One region of the Shewanella sp. ECSMB14102 genome, then DNA from elsewhere that is predicted to be linked to it. Evidence: riboswitches for the same ligand, from Rfam matches in the RefSeq annotation. Region 1 holds a riboswitch; the other holds the start of a gene.
The links. Region 1 has a riboswitch for lysine ahead of RC73_RS04735 (Na+/H+ antiporter NhaC family protein). Riboswitches for the same ligand answer to the same signal wherever they lie in the genome.

Region 1 (9,167 bases):
GCACCATGTCCCCTGGGCTTAGTTCCACTTCACCGTTTAAGAATACCATGCCGTCGATTTCAGGCGCATCGGCATAGCAGCGGCCAATGGCGCCTTCCTCGTCCACATCATCGATAAGGACATCCAGCTCACGGCCTACCAGGCGCGCCAGCCGCTCGGCACTGATCTCGGCCTGCACCTGCATGAAACGCTCATAGCGGTCCTGCTTGACCTCTTCACTGATAAGCTCGGCCAAGGTATTGGCCACGGCGCCATCGACTTCCGAGTACTTGAAGCAGCCCACTCGGTCCAGCCTTGCTTCACGCAGGAAGTCCAGCAGGATTTCGAAGTCTTCTTCGGTTTCACCGGGGAAGCCGACGATAAAGGTTGAGCGGATCACCAGATCCGGGCAGATCTCACGCCATTTCTTGATGGCGTCCAACTGGCGGTCGACCCGGCCGGGGCGCTTCATCATCTTGAGCACGCGAGGGCTGGCGTGCTGCAGTGGCAGATCCAGATAGGGCAGGATCAGTCCTTCGGCCATCAGCGGGATCAGCTCATCGACCCAAGGGTAAGGGTAGACATAGTGCAGGCGCACCCACACACCCATCTTGCCCAGGTGGCGGGCCAGGGTAGTGATATCCTGCTTCACCGGCATGCCGTTCCAGAAATCGGTGCGGCCGCCCTTGTCTTTGCCGTAGGCCGAGGTGTCCTGGCTGACGACCAGAATTTCCTGAACGCCACTTTCCACCAGGCGTTTGGCTTCATCCAGCACGCTGCCGACACTGCGGCTGTCCAGATCGCCCCTCAACGCCGGAATGATGCAGAAGGTACAGCGGTTGTCGCAGCCTTCGGAAATCTTCAGGTAGGCATAATGCTTGGGGGTCAGCTTAACGCCGGCTTGCGGGATCAGCGAGGTGAAGGGGTTGTGCTCCGGCTTGGGCACATATTTGTGCACATGGTTCAGCACGGCTTCATAGCTGTGGGGGCCGGTGATCTCCAGTACATCCGGATGCACTTCGCGGATCTGGTTTTCCTTGGCGCCCAGGCAGCCGGTGACTATCACCTTGCCGTTTTCTTCCAGCGCTTCACGCACGGCATCCAGCGACTCTTCCACCGCGGCATCGATAAAGCCACAGGTGTTGACTATTACCAGGTCGGCATTGTCATAGCTGTTGGTAACCTCATAGCCGTCGATGCGCAGTTGGGTGAGGATCCGCTCGGAATCCACCAGGTTTTTGGGGCAGCCCAGGCTGACAAAGCCGATGCGATTGCCGCTGGTTTGGGCCTCGGCAGGGCTGTTTTCCTGTGCCAGAGTCTTGGCCGGAGTGTCCAGAGTCGTGGTCTGCTTGGGATCAAAAATGTCGACTGATTTCTTCAAGAGCTGTTTTCCGCAATGCTAAAGCTGATGGAGCACGCTTGGGTGCCGGTAAAATTGGCGGCGATTATACCTCAGCCATAGAAAAGGTACAGTTGGGCTGGCTAATTTATGTTCTATGTTGCCATCTCGGTTGCCGCTTCAAAACGTCGTTGAAAAATTTTTTGATTTTTTTAACCCTTTTGTCAGCCGGCTGCGTTTCTATGGTCAACGAAAGCGAACTTTTTGGAGAACCAAGATGAAAAAATCTCTGCTGAATCTGGCGCTGATAGGCGCATTGTTACCCGCTACTCTAATGAGCCACTCAGTACTGGCTCAGGATAGACCTCTACTGGAAACCACAGGCGTCAGCCAGATACAGGTTGAGCCCGATATGGCCGAAATCCATGTTGAAGTGTCATTAAGCGAATCTGATGCCAAGGCGGCCAAGGCCGCATCCGACAAGGCTGTGGCCGCTTTTATCGAGCGCCTGCTCAAGGCCGGGGTCGCCAAGGAGTCGATTGCCGCCGCCAATCTGAATCTGCAACCTGAGTATGTTTACCTCAAGGACAAGGCGCCCGAGCTCAAGGGCTATCGCGCCAGTCGCAGTGTGACAGTGTTGGTGAAACAGTTGGATCAGCTCAATCCCATACTGGACTCGGCGTTAATAGGCGGGATCAACAAGGTGAACCAGATCAACCTTAAGTCCAGTAAAGAAGCCGAGATGCGCAAGCAGGCGCGGCAGGCGGCCATTGAAGATGCCAAGCAAAAGGCCAGTGAACTGGCGGCCGGATTCGGCGAGAAACTCGATGGCGTCTGGTCGATTCGTTATTTCGACCAAGGCCCGGTGCGTCCTGTGATGTACAAGGCCGCCATGATGGCCGAAGGCGCTATCAACCAGAGCTATGAGTATGGCCAGGTAACCTTCTCCGACAGGGTCGAGGTCAGCTACAAGCTGCGTGACTGAGGTAAGCATTCGGGTGAGAGCCGTTGGCTCGCTGATGGAGCGAAGCAGTTTTTAACCGTGGCTCGTGAACAAGCGGTGCCGGTATTGCTAGGCCGTGACATGAGTCACTTCCCCTGGGCTTAATGCCCGCCTAGCGGGATATTTACCGCCAGAGGCGCAATCCGGCTTGCTATTGGGGCTGTGATAGTTAGAATGCCAGTCGAATACCTTTGAGTAGAGGCGCGCTGCCTAAAAGTAACCGGGAAGAGGGTGATGCCTTTGAGGCCCGGGGAAAGGAGTCGGCGCCGAAGTAGCCAGGCCATCAAACCTAGCTGCTGGTTCTGTATCTAACAGGTGCAGGACTGCCATAGTCATCCACTATGGAGCGCTACCTGAAGGAGCTGAGAAGTTTCTGCCCTCCTTGGTCTGAGTTTCTTCGATCCTATCGGTAGATCTCCACCTTTCTTGGTGTAAAGAGATCATGAATATCATGCATTTTGCGGACTCTCCCTGGTCCATAGTTCCTCCTCTGCTGGCGGTTGCGCTGGCGATCATCACCCGTAGAGTACTGCTCTCCCTTGGGGTAGGCATAGTCGCCGGCAGCCTGATGTTGCAGCAGTTTTCACCGCTGCAATCGCTGCGCTACCTGTTTGACAGTGTGCTGAAAATCTTCTGGGTCGATGGTGCTCCCAACAGCGATAACCTGAATATGTTGCTGTTTATGCTGCTGCTGGGTGGGCTTATCAGCTTGATGACCGCCTCGGGTGCGACCCGGGCCTTCGCCGAATGGGCCGCCAGGCGCTGCCAGAGCCGCAAGGGCGCCAAGTCGCTCACCGGCTTGATGGTGTTTGCCTTTTTTATTGACGACTTTTTCCACAGCCTGTCGGTGGGGCCCATTTGCCGCCCTGTGACCGATAGATTCCAGATCTCCCGCGCCAAGTTGGCCTATCTGCTGGACTCGACTGCGGCGCCCGTATGCGTATTGATGCCCATTTCTTCCTGGGGAGCCTATATCATCGCCCTGGTGGGCGGCATACTCGTGGCCCATGGGGTGACAGAGCAGAGCCCGATCGCCGCTTTTGTGCAGATGATCCCCATGAACCTCTATGCGGTATTTACCCTGATCATGGTGGTGGTGGTGATCGCTTTCCAACTGGATATTGGGCCGATGCGACAGCATGAGCAGCGGGCGCTCGAAGGTAAGCTCTGGGATGAATCCAAGGGCAGGCCCATAGGGCTGGATATGGAAGCCCCGGCCGACAGCCGCGGCGGCATGCTGGATATGGTGTTGCCGATAGTGACACTGACGGCGGCGAGTATCTATTTCATGCTGGACTCCGGGGCTCAGGTATTGGCCGCCAATGGTCAGGCCTTCAGTGTGCTGGGCGCCTTTGAACATACCAATGTGGGCTCATCTTTGGTTTATGGCGCCCTTTGCAGCCTGGCGGTGTCCGGCTTGTTGGCCCTGCGTCTCGGCCTTGGGATATCCACTTGGCTGCGCGCCGCCCCCAGAGGCGTCATGGCCATGTTGCCGGCTATCAATATACTGCTGTTTGCCTGGACCATAGGCGCCGTGGTGCGTGACATGGAAACCGGCAAATATCTCGCTAGCCTGGCTAACGGCAACCTGCCCGCAGGGCTGCTGCCTGTGGTGGTGTTTGTGCTTTCCTGCGCCATGGCCTTTGCCACAGGCACCAGTTGGGGCACTTTCGGTATCATGTTGCCGCTCGCCGGTGATATGGCTGCCGCCAGCGATATTCAACTCCTGCTGCCCATGTTGTCGGCTGTGCTGGCCGGCGCTGTGTTTGGCGATCACAGTTCGCCCATCTCCAGTACCAGTATTCTGTCGGCCACCGGTGCCGGCTGTCACCATATAGACCACGTACTGACCCAGTTGCCTTATGCCCTGACAGTCGCCTTCGGGGCAGCGCTCGGTTATCTGGCCATGGGGCTGCTGCATTCCACCCTGGCCGGTTTCCTGGTGAGTGCCGCTTGGTTTGCACTCTTCTGCCTCTACCACGCCAGGCGTTTCCAGGCGGCTCCGGAGGCCGCCATCGGCTGAGGCTGAGATGGGATACCAAAACGCCCCAGGAGTTTTTCCGGGGCTTTTTACTCTTGCCAAAGGCTTGCGCGAAGATAAGGAGTCTCAGTGATCCAGATAGAGATAGTTCTGCCAGCTTTTCATCCTTATCAATACCTTACGCATGATTGATACATGCTCAAAGCTGTCGGAATAGATGGCGATCTCCACATTGGTACCCAGTGGCAAATGATACTGACTCAGGTCATCCAGCGGCTTGAGTTTCACCAGAGGTCGGCCGTTGAGGCGAATTTGTGACGAGCCATAGAGCTGCCCCTGCGCCTGCACCTGAGATTCACCTATGGCCGGCAGCACTTCGACCACTTCGGCTTGAAACACTTTGCCCGGCAGAGCGCGGAAGATCAGCTCGGCCTTGAAACCGGGTTTCAGCCGCAGCAGCGAGTTTTGCCTAAAGGCGCCGACAAAGAAGCGCTCCTCCTGATGGACAAAGGTCATCACAGGCCTGAAGGGCATGGGCACCACCATCATTCCCGGTCTCAGGGTCAACTGGGTTACATAACCGTCTGAGGGGGCATGCATGCTGGTTTCCTCCAGATTGAATCTGGCTTTTTCCAACATGGCGGCAATTTCGGCCACTTGGGTGTTTTGCCCCTGATACTCGGCTTCCAGTGCCAGCTTGGCGCGCCGGGCTTCGGCCTCGGCCGCCTCTACTGAGGCCTGGGCGCCGAGATAGTACTGACGACGGTTGTCGACATCGGCACGGGTGAAGGCGCCTTTTTCAAAACCGTTGCGGTAGCGCTCATATTCCAGTTGGGTTCTGTCCCGTTCGGCCTCGGCCTTGATGCGACTGGCCTCGGCGGCCTTATAGGCGGCGTCCAGCCCCAATACCGCCTGTTTAGCCTGCTCCAGGCTGGCCTCCAGCCGGGTGACTTCTGTCTGATAAGGAGTCGGATCGACCCGGAACAGTAACTCGCCCTCTTTCAGCAGTTTATTGGGGGTGACGGGCACTTCTATGACCTTGCCGCGCACCGAGGGGATCAGCGGGGTGGTGACATACATCTGGCTGCCCATGGCGGTATGGGGATGGTTGTAGTTCATCAACAAAATCAAGGTGCCTATCAGCACTACTCCGCCGAGCACGGCGGTGGGCACGCTCCACTTGTTGAGTGGAATGCGGAAAATCTTGAAGATGGCGACACAGATGGCGGTGTAAGTGAGGATAAGCAAGAGATCCATTTATCTGTTCTCCCCATTCTTGTTATTGCTTTGGGTCTGATTATCTGTACCTGGAATGTCGGTCGAGTCTGCTGCCGTATCCAAGCCCATGCCGCTGGTGGGTTTGGGATTGACTGCGGGCTCTTCTGAAGACGTTTGGACTTGGGTTGGGGCTTGGACTTGGGCACTCGACGCTGCAAGGGCCTCTGTGGCGGCATGCTTTTGGGCTTCCAGGGCGGCGACTTTTTCACTCAATAGCTCCAACTGCTGCGCCAGAAGTACGGTTTCATGGTGCAGTGATTGCTGCTCCTGTTGAATTTTGTCAAAGCCCCAGCCCCTGTCCTCGCGCCAGAGCGTGGCCCAGATCCACAGAAACGGCCACAGCACATGCAGGGTAAACAGGCTCACCCAGCCTGCGTAGTGAATAGCGTCCTGATGGGGGTGGTTGCGTTTCTTGGCCAGTTCGTAGGGGATGTCGTGGATCACTATCACCCCGTAGAAGATCACCAGGGCGACAAAGATCAGCAGCCCCAGCGCGATATAATCCAGTGTCATCTAATCGGATTCCCTTATTGGTAAATACGCTTGAATAAGTGTAGATGGCCGCTGGCGGATTGCCCGGGAATGATGAATTTTTTCAGGGGCATAAGACTAAAATCGACTCGTGCCCGAAAGGGTTAGGGCTCGGCAGGTCCCGGCAGCATAAGCTGATAAAATGCCAAATCCAGCCAACGGCCGAACTTATAGCCCACCTGGGGCAGGGTGCCTGAGTGCTTGAACCCCAACTTCTGGTGCAGGGCAATACTGGCCTGGTTTCCGGCATCTATGGCGCCCACCATGGTGCGCATGCCGCGCTCCCGGGCCTGGGTTATCAAATGCTGCATCAGAAAGCGCGCCACCCCTTTGCCTCTATGCTCCGGGTGCACATACACAGAATGTTCCACCGAGTAGAGGTTGGCTGGATAGCCGCGAAACGGGCCGAAGCTGGCAAATCCCAACAGTTGCCCCTGCTCATCCTCGGCGCCCAGAATTGGCCAGCTGCCTTGTTGTTTGGCGCCGAACCAGTCGCGGATCTGCTGCTTGTTCCTTGGCTGGTATTCATAAAGGGCTGTGGTATGGGCAATGGCATGGTTGAAGATGGCGCGTATCGCTTCGCCATGTTGCTCAAGTTGGCAGTGACACAGATGCATTCCAGGCTCCCAAGGTGGTTTCGCCTGAGTATGCCACAAGCCGGTCGGCGTGCCACCTAATGGACTGGATATCAAAAACAGTGCCTGCCCAGGTGGCAGGCACTGCTCAGGCTCAGTGCTGATCCAGCATGCCTTGGGTGACTATAAAGTCGATGATTTCAGCCACCCCTTGCCCCTGCTTGAGGTTGCTGAACACCCAAGGCTTGTTGGGGCGCATTCTGGCGGTATCTTCGGCCATCACTTCCAGCGAGGCACCGACATAGGGTGCCAAATCTATCTTGTTGATCACCAGCAGATCGGAGCGGGTAATGCCCGGGCCGCCCTTACGGGGGATCTTCTCGCCCTCGGCCACATCTATTACATAGATGGTCAGATCTGCCAGTTCCGGGCTGAAGGTGGCACTGAGGTTGTCGCCACCACTCTCGACAAAGACCAGATCCAGGCCGGGATGGCGCGCCGTCAGTTCTTCCACTGCCGCGAGATTCATAGAGGCGTCTTCGCGAATTGCCGTATGGGGGCAGCCACCGGTTTCCACGCCTATGATGCGGTCGGCGCTCAGGGCCTCGGCGCGGGTGAGAATTTTGGCGTCTTCCTGGGTATAGATATCGTTGGTGACCACGGCCAGGTTGTAGTTGTCACGCATCGCCTTGCACAGGACTTCCAGCAGTGCTGTTTTGCCCGAACCAACGGGGCCGCCAACGCCTATGCGCAAAGGTTGTTTGGTTGTTTGCATATTTTCTCTCATGAACGAAACAGTCGGGTGTATTGGGTTTCATGGCGGGCACTGGCAATGGCCAGCGCCGGGGTATAGCTGCCGATATCGGCCTCGGGCCAGTCTTGCGCCTTTTGCAGCGCCTCGGGGATCTCGGTGCTCAGTTGCAGCAACAGCTGCTGACCGGCGCTCTGTCCCAGAGGGATCAGCTTGACGCCGGCAGTGACGGCATTTTCGAGCCAGCTCCAGCAATAGGCCTCGCACAGTTCATATGTCGGCAGTTGCCAGTGTTTGGCTGCGAGGGCAAAGGCCGCCAATTGGGTTTGCAGCACCAGCTCCCGCTCCTCGGGCGCAAGTGGGATCCCCAGTTGTGGCAGCAGTTTGGCAAAGGCCTGACCTCGCTGGCGCTCCTCCAGCCTTAGTTCTGCTGTTTCGCGACTGGCCAGCAGTAGGCGGCAATAGTCGCTCGCCGCAGAGATGTGTTTCTGCGCCAGCGCCTGACACAGACGCATCAGCAAGGGCAGCTCCAAGGTGGCCAGGCTGTCTTTAAGTTGGTTTTGCAGCCAGTGTCCCAGGGTGACAGGGTCTTTGACCCAGCCCCGCTCTATGGCCCATTCCAGTCCTTGGGAATAGGTAAAGCCCCCCACAGGCAGAGACGGACTCACCAACTGATAGAGGCGCAAGCGGCCAAGCTCGCCGGGGGCCTTGGTCTGAGGCTCAAGGCACTGCTGCCCATGGGCTGGAACCCGGCCGGGGCTGATTTTAGTGGTCATGGCTGTGGTCGTGAGCATGTTCGTGAGAGTGCCCATGACTATTGCCGTGACTATGAGCGTGACTATTACCGTGACTATTACCGTGACTATGGCCGTGGGCACTGCCACCATAGGCCCCCGCCTCGGGTTGGAACTTGTCCTGGCGATAGCTGACCGTGAGTCCGAGTCCCTTAATCATCTCGTCCAGAACATGATCGTGCAGGTAACAGCATTGGCCTTGGGTTATCTGCAGCGGCACATGACGATTCCCCAGGTGATAGCAGGCACGAGCCAGCAGCAGTGGGTCTGAGCTGCTGACCACAGACAGGCTTTCGGCCTTGGCAAAAACCTTGGCCAACTCGCCCGTTTCCGCCTTGAGAATATCGCCCTCTTTGAGGACAGTACCGCGTGGCAGAAACAACCCGGCTTCGCTGCCGTCACTCAAGGTCACTCTTTGGCGGCTGCGAACCCGTTCATCCATCGACAGCCACAGCTGCAGTGTCGGGGTCTGTTGGCATTCATCGGCTTCCAGGCGTTGACAGAAATGGATCATCTAAACTTGCTCCTCTTGGTTTCAAGGCCCGAATATCAGAACAGGAAGTAGCGCTGGGTCATGGGCAACTCAGTGGCCGGTTCACACACCAGCGGCACACCATCGGCCTTGACCTCATAGGTTTGGGAATCCAGTTGGATCTCCGGGGTATAGTCGTTATGCAGCATCTGTTTTTTACTTATGTTGCGACAGCCCCTCACTTCACCTATGCGACTCTTGAGCCCCAACTTACCGGGGATATCCGCTGCGATGGCCGCTTTGGACAGAAACAGCATGGAGCTGCTGTGCAGCGCCTGGCCAAAACAGGCATACATGGGGCGATAGTGCACGGGTTGCGGGGTGGGGATGGCTGCATTAATGTCGCCCATAGGGGCATAGGCTGTCAGGCCACACTTGAGCACCAGCGCAGGTTTAACCCCGAA
Region 2 (9,167 bases), on a different contig from region 1:
CCGCAGGCATCTGCACATCATCAACGACCCGGTTGAAAGCAACCGGCAAGTTCTTGGCGGCGACATTGGCATCACTGGACGTCAGAGTTACCACAGCATAACCCAGGTCGCTAGCGACAAAATTATCCTTCCAGGCGAACTTCAGTGAGAAGTCCTCGTTGTCACCTGTCTTGGTCAGAGTAAAATTGTCCTGAGCCGGACCTGCCTCTACCACAGAAGTTTTCAGGGTGAAGGGATCTTCGGCATTGGCGGCTGAAGCCTCATAGTTTTGCACAAAGATATAATAGTCACCGGTTTCTGGATTACTGATACTGACAGATTCATCAGAACCAGCTCTGGCCGATTGGCCGACAAGGGCATCCAACGACCCGTCACTGTCTCTGTCTATCGCCACATAGAGATCCAAATCCGGGGAATTGGTGGCAGTAATAGTCGTATTAAACAGCTTTGCCCCCTCTTCAACCCTGTAGGCAACGAAGGCGACACCATCGGTAATGTCGTCCAGGAAGCTACCAACATTTGAATCTTGCTTCAATACCGCCTCAAAACTGTCGGCCAGTGCCAAGGCAGAGACTTCTGCATCCAGTCCAGTCATATCAAGCGATTTAAGCTCGTTGAAAGTCAGCTCGTCAGCATCTCGTCCCGCCCTGATGGTAAAGCTGTCCGGCAAGTTATCACGGGCAGCTTTAACCGCCACAGGCATAGCCGCATCAGGGTGGTTGCTCGAGGTCAACAGCAGATTACCAAACGCCCAATCACTTGAGCTCACCCCAGTGATATCGGCGGTGACAGTCACCACCTGCGACTGCCCTTTGGTCAGAGTGAAGTTTTCTGGTGAAACCGTTATTTTCAACCCTTCAGTCGTCGCTACTCCGGCAGCGCTCCATACGCCATCTTTGGTAGCCGTGACTTTTCGCTTCCAGCTGCAACTATTAACACATTGGCTACTGGACATACTGGGAAGATTCAAACGTCTTGGATCACCACCGAGCTCTGGGTTGGCAAACTCATAATTGTCCGCCAACTCATCCATGACAAGCCCAGTCTTGGCGGCCAAATCCACCCGTATCCGCCCGGCTCCCACATCAAACGGATCCGCGGTAGTTTTACCATCTGCCTTGGTCATGGCACTGGCTGTTGTTGCTGTCAGCATCAAGGCTGAACGGATATTATCCGGCGTCCACTCTGGATGAGCCGACTTCAGCAGCGCCCCAGCGCCCGCCACATGAGGACTCGACATAGAAGTACCGGACATCAGGGTATAATCAGCAGGATCAGTACCTGTCACTTCATGGCCATACTGTTCATCGGCGTAAGCGGCATAGATGTCCACACCCGGAGCTGAAATCGACGGCGCAATCACGTCGAAGTAACGGTTTGGTCCAAGTAGAGAGAAACTTCCCAACACATCGGCCTGACGCTCAACGGCCGATGGAGTGGCATTGATTTTGGCCACCAAGCCTGGCGTAGCCGCCAGCGCATCCACGACGGCCAAACCGTCAATATTGCCGATGAAAACAGAAGGGATACTGGTGTTACCAAGTCCGGACATCTTGTTTCTGACGTTGCCTTCACCGTCTTTGTTAAAGACAATAACCCCTACTGCACCCGCCTCTTTGGCATTATTGACCTTGTCGGCGAAGTTACAGCCGCCGCGCTTAATCAGCGCCAACTGCTCCTTGAACGCATCGGCGGCAAAGGCGTTGCAACCTTCGAAATTATCAGCAGCCAAGTCACCTGCGTACACCAAAGGTGCGCTGATGTCTGTAGTAATCACCGGCCCGGTTCCCTGAGTGTAATCCAGCAGGTCACCGTTGAATTCGAGAGTGGAGCGCACTTCGCGGTTATGGGTTGATGCCGCGACTGAGGTATACCAAGGCGCATTCTTGGGTGAAGAAAAGGGAACTTGATTAACCGATGCAGAGGTATTTCCGGCCGATACGGCAGAGAAAATTCCGGCATTACGGGCTGCCAGGAAGCTCATTTCAGTGGAACTAGCCCAAGGGAAACCACCGCCGCTGATGGAATAGTTGATCACATCCACTCCATCGGCAATGGCATCATCCAACGCCTTGAGAATCGCCGATGTGGGGCAACCTGAGTATCTATCGCCATTGTTGCCCGGACGGCAGATCTGATAGGCAACAATATTGGCATGGGGAGCGACCCCGGAGATTTGTGTAAACTCGAGTCCGGTCTCAATGCCATCCCCTTGAGCCTCACCGACCTCACCGACAACATAAGGGACATTCTTAAGGATATTTCCCGCTGCCGTACCGGCAGTGTGAGAACCATGACCACCATAATCCTCACCATTCTTGGCAGGAGGTGTTGGACCAAAGACCTCCCCATCATCATAACTATCGGTAATCTCAGGATAACTTCTGACTCCGATCAGCTTATCGTTACACATGTCAGAGAACTCTACCGCACAGTCACCGACGTAGACACCTTGTCCCCAGGGATTGGTATGGTCATAACCATCACCCCCAATATCCGCAAAGGATGGATGATCACTGTTGATCCCCGAATCGATCACCCCGACTATGACCCCTTCCCCCATAGCCTGAGTCCCTGTAGCACTGCCGTCCCACACTTTGGGAGAACCTATCATGTTCTGGCTGCTGTCGGTATCCATTGAATAAAGGCTTTCCCGCTCAATGAAAGCTACTTCGGGTAACTTGGACAGGGCTTCTGCCTGCTGCTGATCCATGGTGACCGCCAGCCCATTAAAGGCATAGTGATACCTGACCTTAGCCTGTAACTGAACCCCTTGGGCCGCAGCACTCATTAAAAAGTTCTGTTGCTTGGCATTCAAATACTTCACGTAGGACTTCACCGCCACACTGGCGGTATTCAGCTTGGGGGCCTTTTGGGACGCCAACCCTTGACTTCGCTGTGGACTGGTGGCTTCAAGCCCGGCAATACCACCGGCATAATTCGCCACAGAGGGATCTTTAAGGCGCACTATATAAGTGTATTTCCCCTCAGCAAGTCCTGGTTCCCTGACAAACTTATGTTGCCCCATCTCTTGCTGTTGTCCTTTGCGACCGCTGGATGCACTAAGCAGATCTGAAGAAATAAATGGATCTGAAACGCTCAACGGCGCGGCCTGGGTATGGCATGACATGGATAACAGCGCTGCTGAAACAGCTATTGCAACTTGACTCTTCAATTGTCTACTCCCATTAAGACTGTTTATTGTTGTTTTATGTTTCCGTTTTAAAAAACACCCTAAATACAAGGGCGCCAAACATTTGTAACACCTATGGATACAATTGAAAAACAAATACACAAAAAATTACAATTTATCAGCCATTTACAGAATGATAGACGTTAAACTCCGGCTCACACCGGGACCTAACTTAATCAGAAAGAGTAAAGTAGTTGGTCATCACCTTGTAGAGCTCAGTCCCTTGGTGCACAGACGCCGAGGCAAAATGCAGCACGGGGATCACATCTTCCTCAAGTGAGAGCTTGGTAACCTCTGTGCCAACATCGACTCGATCGAGCCTGAGAATATTGACCAGAGGCGCGCCGGCGGGCAAAGGCACTCCCGGCTCGGCCAGATACTCCACCATACCGGCCATGGGTGCGTGAAACTTTCGATAGTCTTTCAGCAAACAAGCAAAACGCGGCATCACCTGCGGCAGTACGCTTTGGGCTATCACCTCTCTATAGCTCAGATAACTTAATATTCCTTCCGCATCCCGACTGGCATCGGCAAGATCGATACGCTCCTGACTGCCAAGCTCCAAAGTAAAGGCCGATACTGCGACTTTTAGATCTCGCCCCCTATTCTTGGCATAGTCGCTGAGTTGCCACCAGGGATTAAAGGCCGCTTCATCCATGGCACCGCCAAAGCCTTTAGGCATCACCAAGGTGTAGGGAATATGAAAGTAGTCGGCAGCTGACAGCTCATACTCGGGACAATAAAGGTGTTTACAGGACTTGGGGCCGGTGTGCAGATCCAGCACTATGTCAGCGCCATGTGCCAGTTTCTGCAGATTGAGCGCCAATCTCTGGCCGGTCGTCACTCCCCAGGGATTGGCCAATGCCTGTTCACAGTTGGCAATGAGAAGCTGACGAAAAGCATCAAACAGTGCTTGCTCCGGCAGCTCACTATACTGCGGATACCAGTCATCCAGATGGACGACCTGCTCAAGATAGGCTCGGTTCCAGTTAATACCTGTGATGGGATCGAAGCGGCCCAAGGTAAACTCACCGCTTTTCTGGTTGATCCCCAAGGGGTTGGCCAAAGGCACCAGAGTGACATCTCCCAGAGGCGGATGCGCCTTGAAGTACTGCAACAATTGCAAGATCACCGCATTGCCCTGTACCTCGGCGCCATGCACATTGGCCTGAATATAGACGCTGGGCGCCGAATGACCGGTGCCTTTGAAGCGATATATGGGGATGGTCAGAGGCTGACCTGCGGCCAGCTCCCCAACCTGCAGGTGTTCAAGCTGCATCCTGAGCACCTTCAAATAAGTTACGATGCAAAGCGGCCACCACATCACCGGCTTCGGCTTCAGACACCAAGACACAGAGATTGTGTGGACTGGCACCCTGACAGATCATTCGGACGTTATGGGGTTCGAGCACTTCAAATACCCGGCGACAGATCCCGGCGGTAGTGGCTATCTTGTTGCCAATGATCGCTACCAGGGCCAGCTTGTCTTCCACCCGCACCCGGCAGTTTTGCGATAACTCCTGCAGCAGAGCTTCCGTCAGAAGCCCCTTACCGGCTGAATCTGAGCCTGTTTTGTCCAGGGTCAGCGACACATTCACCTCTGAGGTGGTAATGAGATCGACACTGATCTTGTGCCGCGCCAACACAGCAAAGGTCTCAGCCAAAAAGCCCTGGGCATGCAACATCTGCAAACTATGCAAGTTAAGCAGGGTCTGATCTCGTCTCACGGCAACGGCCCTGAATACCGGCTCATCTTCCACTTGATGGCGGATCCAGGTGCCGCCTTTTTCCGGCGCCCGACTGGAACCGACAAACACTTGGATCTGTTGGCGCACCGCCGGCAAGATGGTGGCAGGGTGTAACACCTTGGCGCCAAAAGTAGCCATCTCCGCCGCCTCATTAAAACTGATTTCTGCGATAGGCCTGGCGTTGGGAGCCAGTCTGGGATCTGTGGTGTAAATCCCTTCTACATCGGTCCAGATCTCAACCGCATCGGCTTGCAAAGCTTCTGCCAACAGAGCCGCGGAATAATCACTGCCGCCACGCCCAAGGGTAGTGGTTCGCCCCTCGGCATCGGCACCGATAAACCCCTGGGTCACCAACAGTTGCTGCTCAAGCAAGGGTTGTAATTTCTCTGTCGCCAGTCGCTTCAGTTCGGCGATTTGTGGTTCGGCCTTGCCGAAATGGCTATCGGTACGCATCACCTGACGCACATCAAAGGCGCTGGCCTTGGCACCGCGTTCTCTCAATACCGCGGCAAACAGCGCTGAAGAGCATTGCTCACCAAGGGACAGGATCTCATCAACCATAGCATTACTCGGCCCCTGCAACAGCTTGGCACTGAGCGTTGCCATACGGCTGAGCAAGGCATCCAGCGCCGCGGCAACAGCAGCAGGTCTACCAAGTTTGTCCAGAATCGCATATTGAATGCTGGCAATATCTTTCAATAATTTGAGACGGCGCTCATCCCCCATGTCTGCCTGAGACAACTCCACCAACAGATTGGTTACGCCACTGGATGCACTCACCACAACCAGACGAGTAGCCGAATTTCCAAGCACTATATCGGCACAGCGATTCATCGCCTGATAATCGGCAACTGAGGTACCGCCAAACTTGGCAACAACAAGAGACATCAGCGCATTCCCCCACAGGCAGGTGACAGGGAAAGGTCGACAACGAGAATAGACTTCATGAGTTAAGCTCCGAACAGATAACGTTCGAAGAGCCTGGTGCTGAGATAACGCACCCCAAAGTAGGGACAAAGCGATCGTCACCAGAAGCTCTCCACCAAAAACCAGGTGACAGCCGCCAGGATTCAGCCTGACCAACCGACCGGAGAGCGTTACCAATACGCATCCCGACCTCGGCGTTAATCTCCCTCATGAGCCGTCATAGGAAATTGGTTTCCTCTGACTCACTACCTAGTTAACGCTCCTCTTCTGTTCCTTTCTTGCGAAAGGGATGAAAAAATTAGCAATAAAGCCCTTATGAAGTCAATGCTAATTTGCATCTGATGAAATATCCTCAACTTATTTATCACTAAGTTCAGGTAATTCATTGACCAAACGAGCTCGGCTTGCAAATAATCCAAGCTCTATTTCATGCTTGCCTTTATGGCAGGGCACTAATGTCAGTAAGCCTTTATCCACATAATAAAGTGCATTCTGACGGTACTTGAATGCCAGTTCGATTGCCGCAGCCTTATCCAAAAACAGGGCCCAACTTTTTTCCATATGACTGAGATCATCGGCAGCGCCTATGATCGCCCGGTAAGGAATGCCCAGCTTATCAATATCGTGTTGTAGCTGCCGATCGAGAAGACGGTTCTGGCAGGAAGTCAATTTTTGCCCCAGAGGGTTATGGGCGGTGACAATGGCAAAAGGAACAGCGGAAGAAAACGACTGAGTCAAAAAAAAGCATGCGCTCTGGTAGTACTGCCAGAGACTTTCAAATGCAGCATCCATTGTAGTATCTGTCTCTAATGAACCGGAGTTATTCTAGCAAAGGCTTACGAAATCCCCTAGCCCCGTGAGCAAGCTCACAGTAAGACAAAACACAAAACGCTTAAGTTTCAATATCTAACATAAAAACTTGTGACTTAGATCATAGTTAAACATTAATTTGTTAACATTTCATTTGTTAACAAATGCCTAATCCTAGTACAATGGATTGTATCGACAGAGACCTAGAGTTAAGCGTGTGACCAGGCTAGCGCCATTACGCGACAGCATAAGTCTCTAATGATAACGACTCTGTACCAAATGTAATCTGGTTTTAAGATCGCATTTTCTGGATTTTCCATGTCTTTCAGGAACTAAATCCCGCCACTGGGAATCCTAGAGAGTACAGTTCGCGCCTCTCCAGGTGGAGAGCATACTTTTTGCTAATCATGAAGTGTGTTGCCGTTTCATTTCAGTTTTGAACAGCACTTACGTGAACCCTGTGAATGTTGGCGTTTTAGAGAGTATAGCGGAGCGTCACCCGCGCTCATGGTTAGATAAACTGATTTAATTAGGTAAATAACATGCAAAACCCGCACATTCTGATCGTTGAAGATGAAGCCGTTACCCGTAACACGCTGAGAAGTATTTTCGAGGCAGAAGGTTATGTGGTAACCGAAGCCAATGATGGCGCAGAGATGCACAAAGCCTTGCAGGAAAACAAGGTGAACCTGGTGGTTATGGATATCAATCTGCCAGGTAAGAATGGTTTGCTGTTGGCGCGGGAGTTGCGCGAAATCAACAATATCGGCCTCATCTTCCTTACCGGTCGTGATAACGAAGTAGACAAGATCTTGGGCCTGGAAATCGGTGCCGATGATTACATCACCAAACCGTTCAACCCTCGTGAGTTGACTATTCGTGCCCGCAACCTGCTGACTCGTGTCAACAGCTCAGGAGCTGAAATTGAAGAAAAGGCCGCCGTGGAACATTATCGTTTCAATGGTTGGAGCCTGGAGATCAACAGCCGTTCACTGGTCAGCCCTCAGGGTGAGTCTTACAAGCTGCCGCGTAGCGAATTCCGCGCCATGCTGCACTTTGTGGAAAACCCAGGCAAGATCCTCAGCCGCGCCGAGTTGCTGATGAAGATGACCGGCCGTGAGCTTAAGCCACATGACCGTACTGTTGATGTGACTATCCGCCGTATCCGTAAGCACTTCGAAAGTGTGCCTGATACACCGGAAATCATCGCCACCATCCACGGCGAAGGCTACCGTTTCTGCGGTAATCTGGAAGACTGATAAACACGCGTTATCGGCCCTGAACAAAGCCAGCTTATCGAGCTGGCTTTTGTTTATCTGCTATCACCACTCCCCCTTCTACTGATATTTGCTGGTGATTTCCTCACGGTAATGCTCTGCCAATCCCAGCGCCTTTATCTTAGATAGCTCCTTTATCTTAGGTAGCTCCTTTGCCACATATGCCAGTTTCGGAAACAGTTGCCATACGATTGCCCATTGATATTCAGCGGCATCCGCCGAACTGAGTACAAACTTGATTCTGCTGGCTTAGTGGCACTGGATATTCGCCCATAAAAAAACCCGCCATCAAGGCGGGTTTTTATCAGGATAATTAATCCTTATTTCTTGGCTGCGTTACGAGCCTTGGTTTCTGCGATAACAGTCTCAGCCACGTTGGCAGGACATGGAGCATAGTGAGAGAACTCCATGGAGAACTGACCACGACCAGAAGTCATGGTACGCAGGTGACCGATGTAACCGAACATTTCTGCCAGTGGCACGTCAGCCTTAACACGTACGCCAGTCAGACCAGCTTCCTGATCCTTGATCATACCGCGACGACGGTTCAGGTCACCGATAACGTCACCAACGTGATCGTCTGGAGTAAACACGTCAACCTTCATCACAGGTTCCAGCAACTGAGGCTTGGCCTTAGGCATAGACTGACGGAATGCACCCTTGGCAGCGATTTCAAACGCGATCGCTGAGGAGTCAACTGCGTGGTAACCACCGTCGAACAGTTCAACTTCAACGTCCAGTACTGGGAAGCCAGCCAGAGGACCTTCGTTCATCATGTCTTCGAAGCCGCTTTCAACTGCTGGCCAGAATTCACGAGGTACGTTACCACCAACAACGCTGGAGGTGAACTTGAAGCCACTACCAGCTTCGCCTGGACGGATGCGGTAGTCGATCTTACCGAACTGACCAGAACCACCAGACTGCTTCTTGTGAGTGTAGCTGTCTTCAACGGCTTGAGTGATGGTTTCACGGTAAGCTACCTGTGGAGCACCAACAGTCAGTTCAACACCGTGAGTACGCTTCAGGATGTCTACTTTGATGTCCAGGTGCAATTCACCCATACCCTTAAGGATGGTTTCACCGGTTTCCTGGTCGGTTTCAACCTGGAATGATGGATCTTCTGCAACCATCTTACCCAGAGCAACACCCAGCTTCTCAGAAGCGCCTTTGTCCTTAGGAGTTACAGCGATAGAGATTACTGGATCAGGGAAG

Region 2: it holds a riboswitch for lysine, as region 1 does, so the genes downstream of both, lysC (lysine-sensitive aspartokinase 3) here and RC73_RS04735 (Na+/H+ antiporter NhaC family protein) in region 1, are expected to answer to the same signal.

The regions. Positions count from the first base shown of each region.
Region 1 covers NZ_JWGX01000009.1:111,768-120,934, reverse strand. Annotated here, with positions in the region: gene rimO (30S ribosomal protein S12 methylthiotransferase RimO) at 1-1,360, opposite strand, end outside; gene RC73_RS04740 (oxidative stress defense protein) at 1,596-2,303, shown strand; lysine riboswitch at 2,510-2,681, shown strand; gene RC73_RS04735 (Na+/H+ antiporter NhaC family protein) at 2,764-4,344, shown strand; gene RC73_RS04730 (HlyD family secretion protein) at 4,429-5,559, opposite strand; partial or broken gene RC73_RS20980 (DUF3302 domain-containing protein) at 5,859-6,093, opposite strand; gene RC73_RS04720 (GNAT family N-acetyltransferase) at 6,216-6,728, opposite strand; gene ureG (urease accessory protein UreG) at 6,841-7,461, opposite strand; gene RC73_RS04710 (urease accessory protein UreF) at 7,470-8,249, opposite strand; gene ureE (urease accessory protein UreE) at 8,203-8,745, opposite strand; gene ureC (urease subunit alpha) at 8,781-9,167, opposite strand, start outside.
Region 2 covers NZ_JWGX01000050.1:46,903-56,069, reverse strand. Annotated here, with positions in the region: gene RC73_RS21450 (S8 family serine peptidase) at 1-3,175, opposite strand, end outside; gene RC73_RS15755 (succinylglutamate desuccinylase/aspartoacylase family protein) at 3,366-4,472, opposite strand; gene lysC (lysine-sensitive aspartokinase 3) at 4,462-5,829, opposite strand; lysine riboswitch at 5,966-6,143, opposite strand; gene RC73_RS15745 (DUF3293 domain-containing protein) at 6,226-6,660, opposite strand; gene arcA (two-component system response regulator ArcA) at 7,221-7,937, shown strand; gene fusA (elongation factor G) at 8,276-9,167, opposite strand, start outside.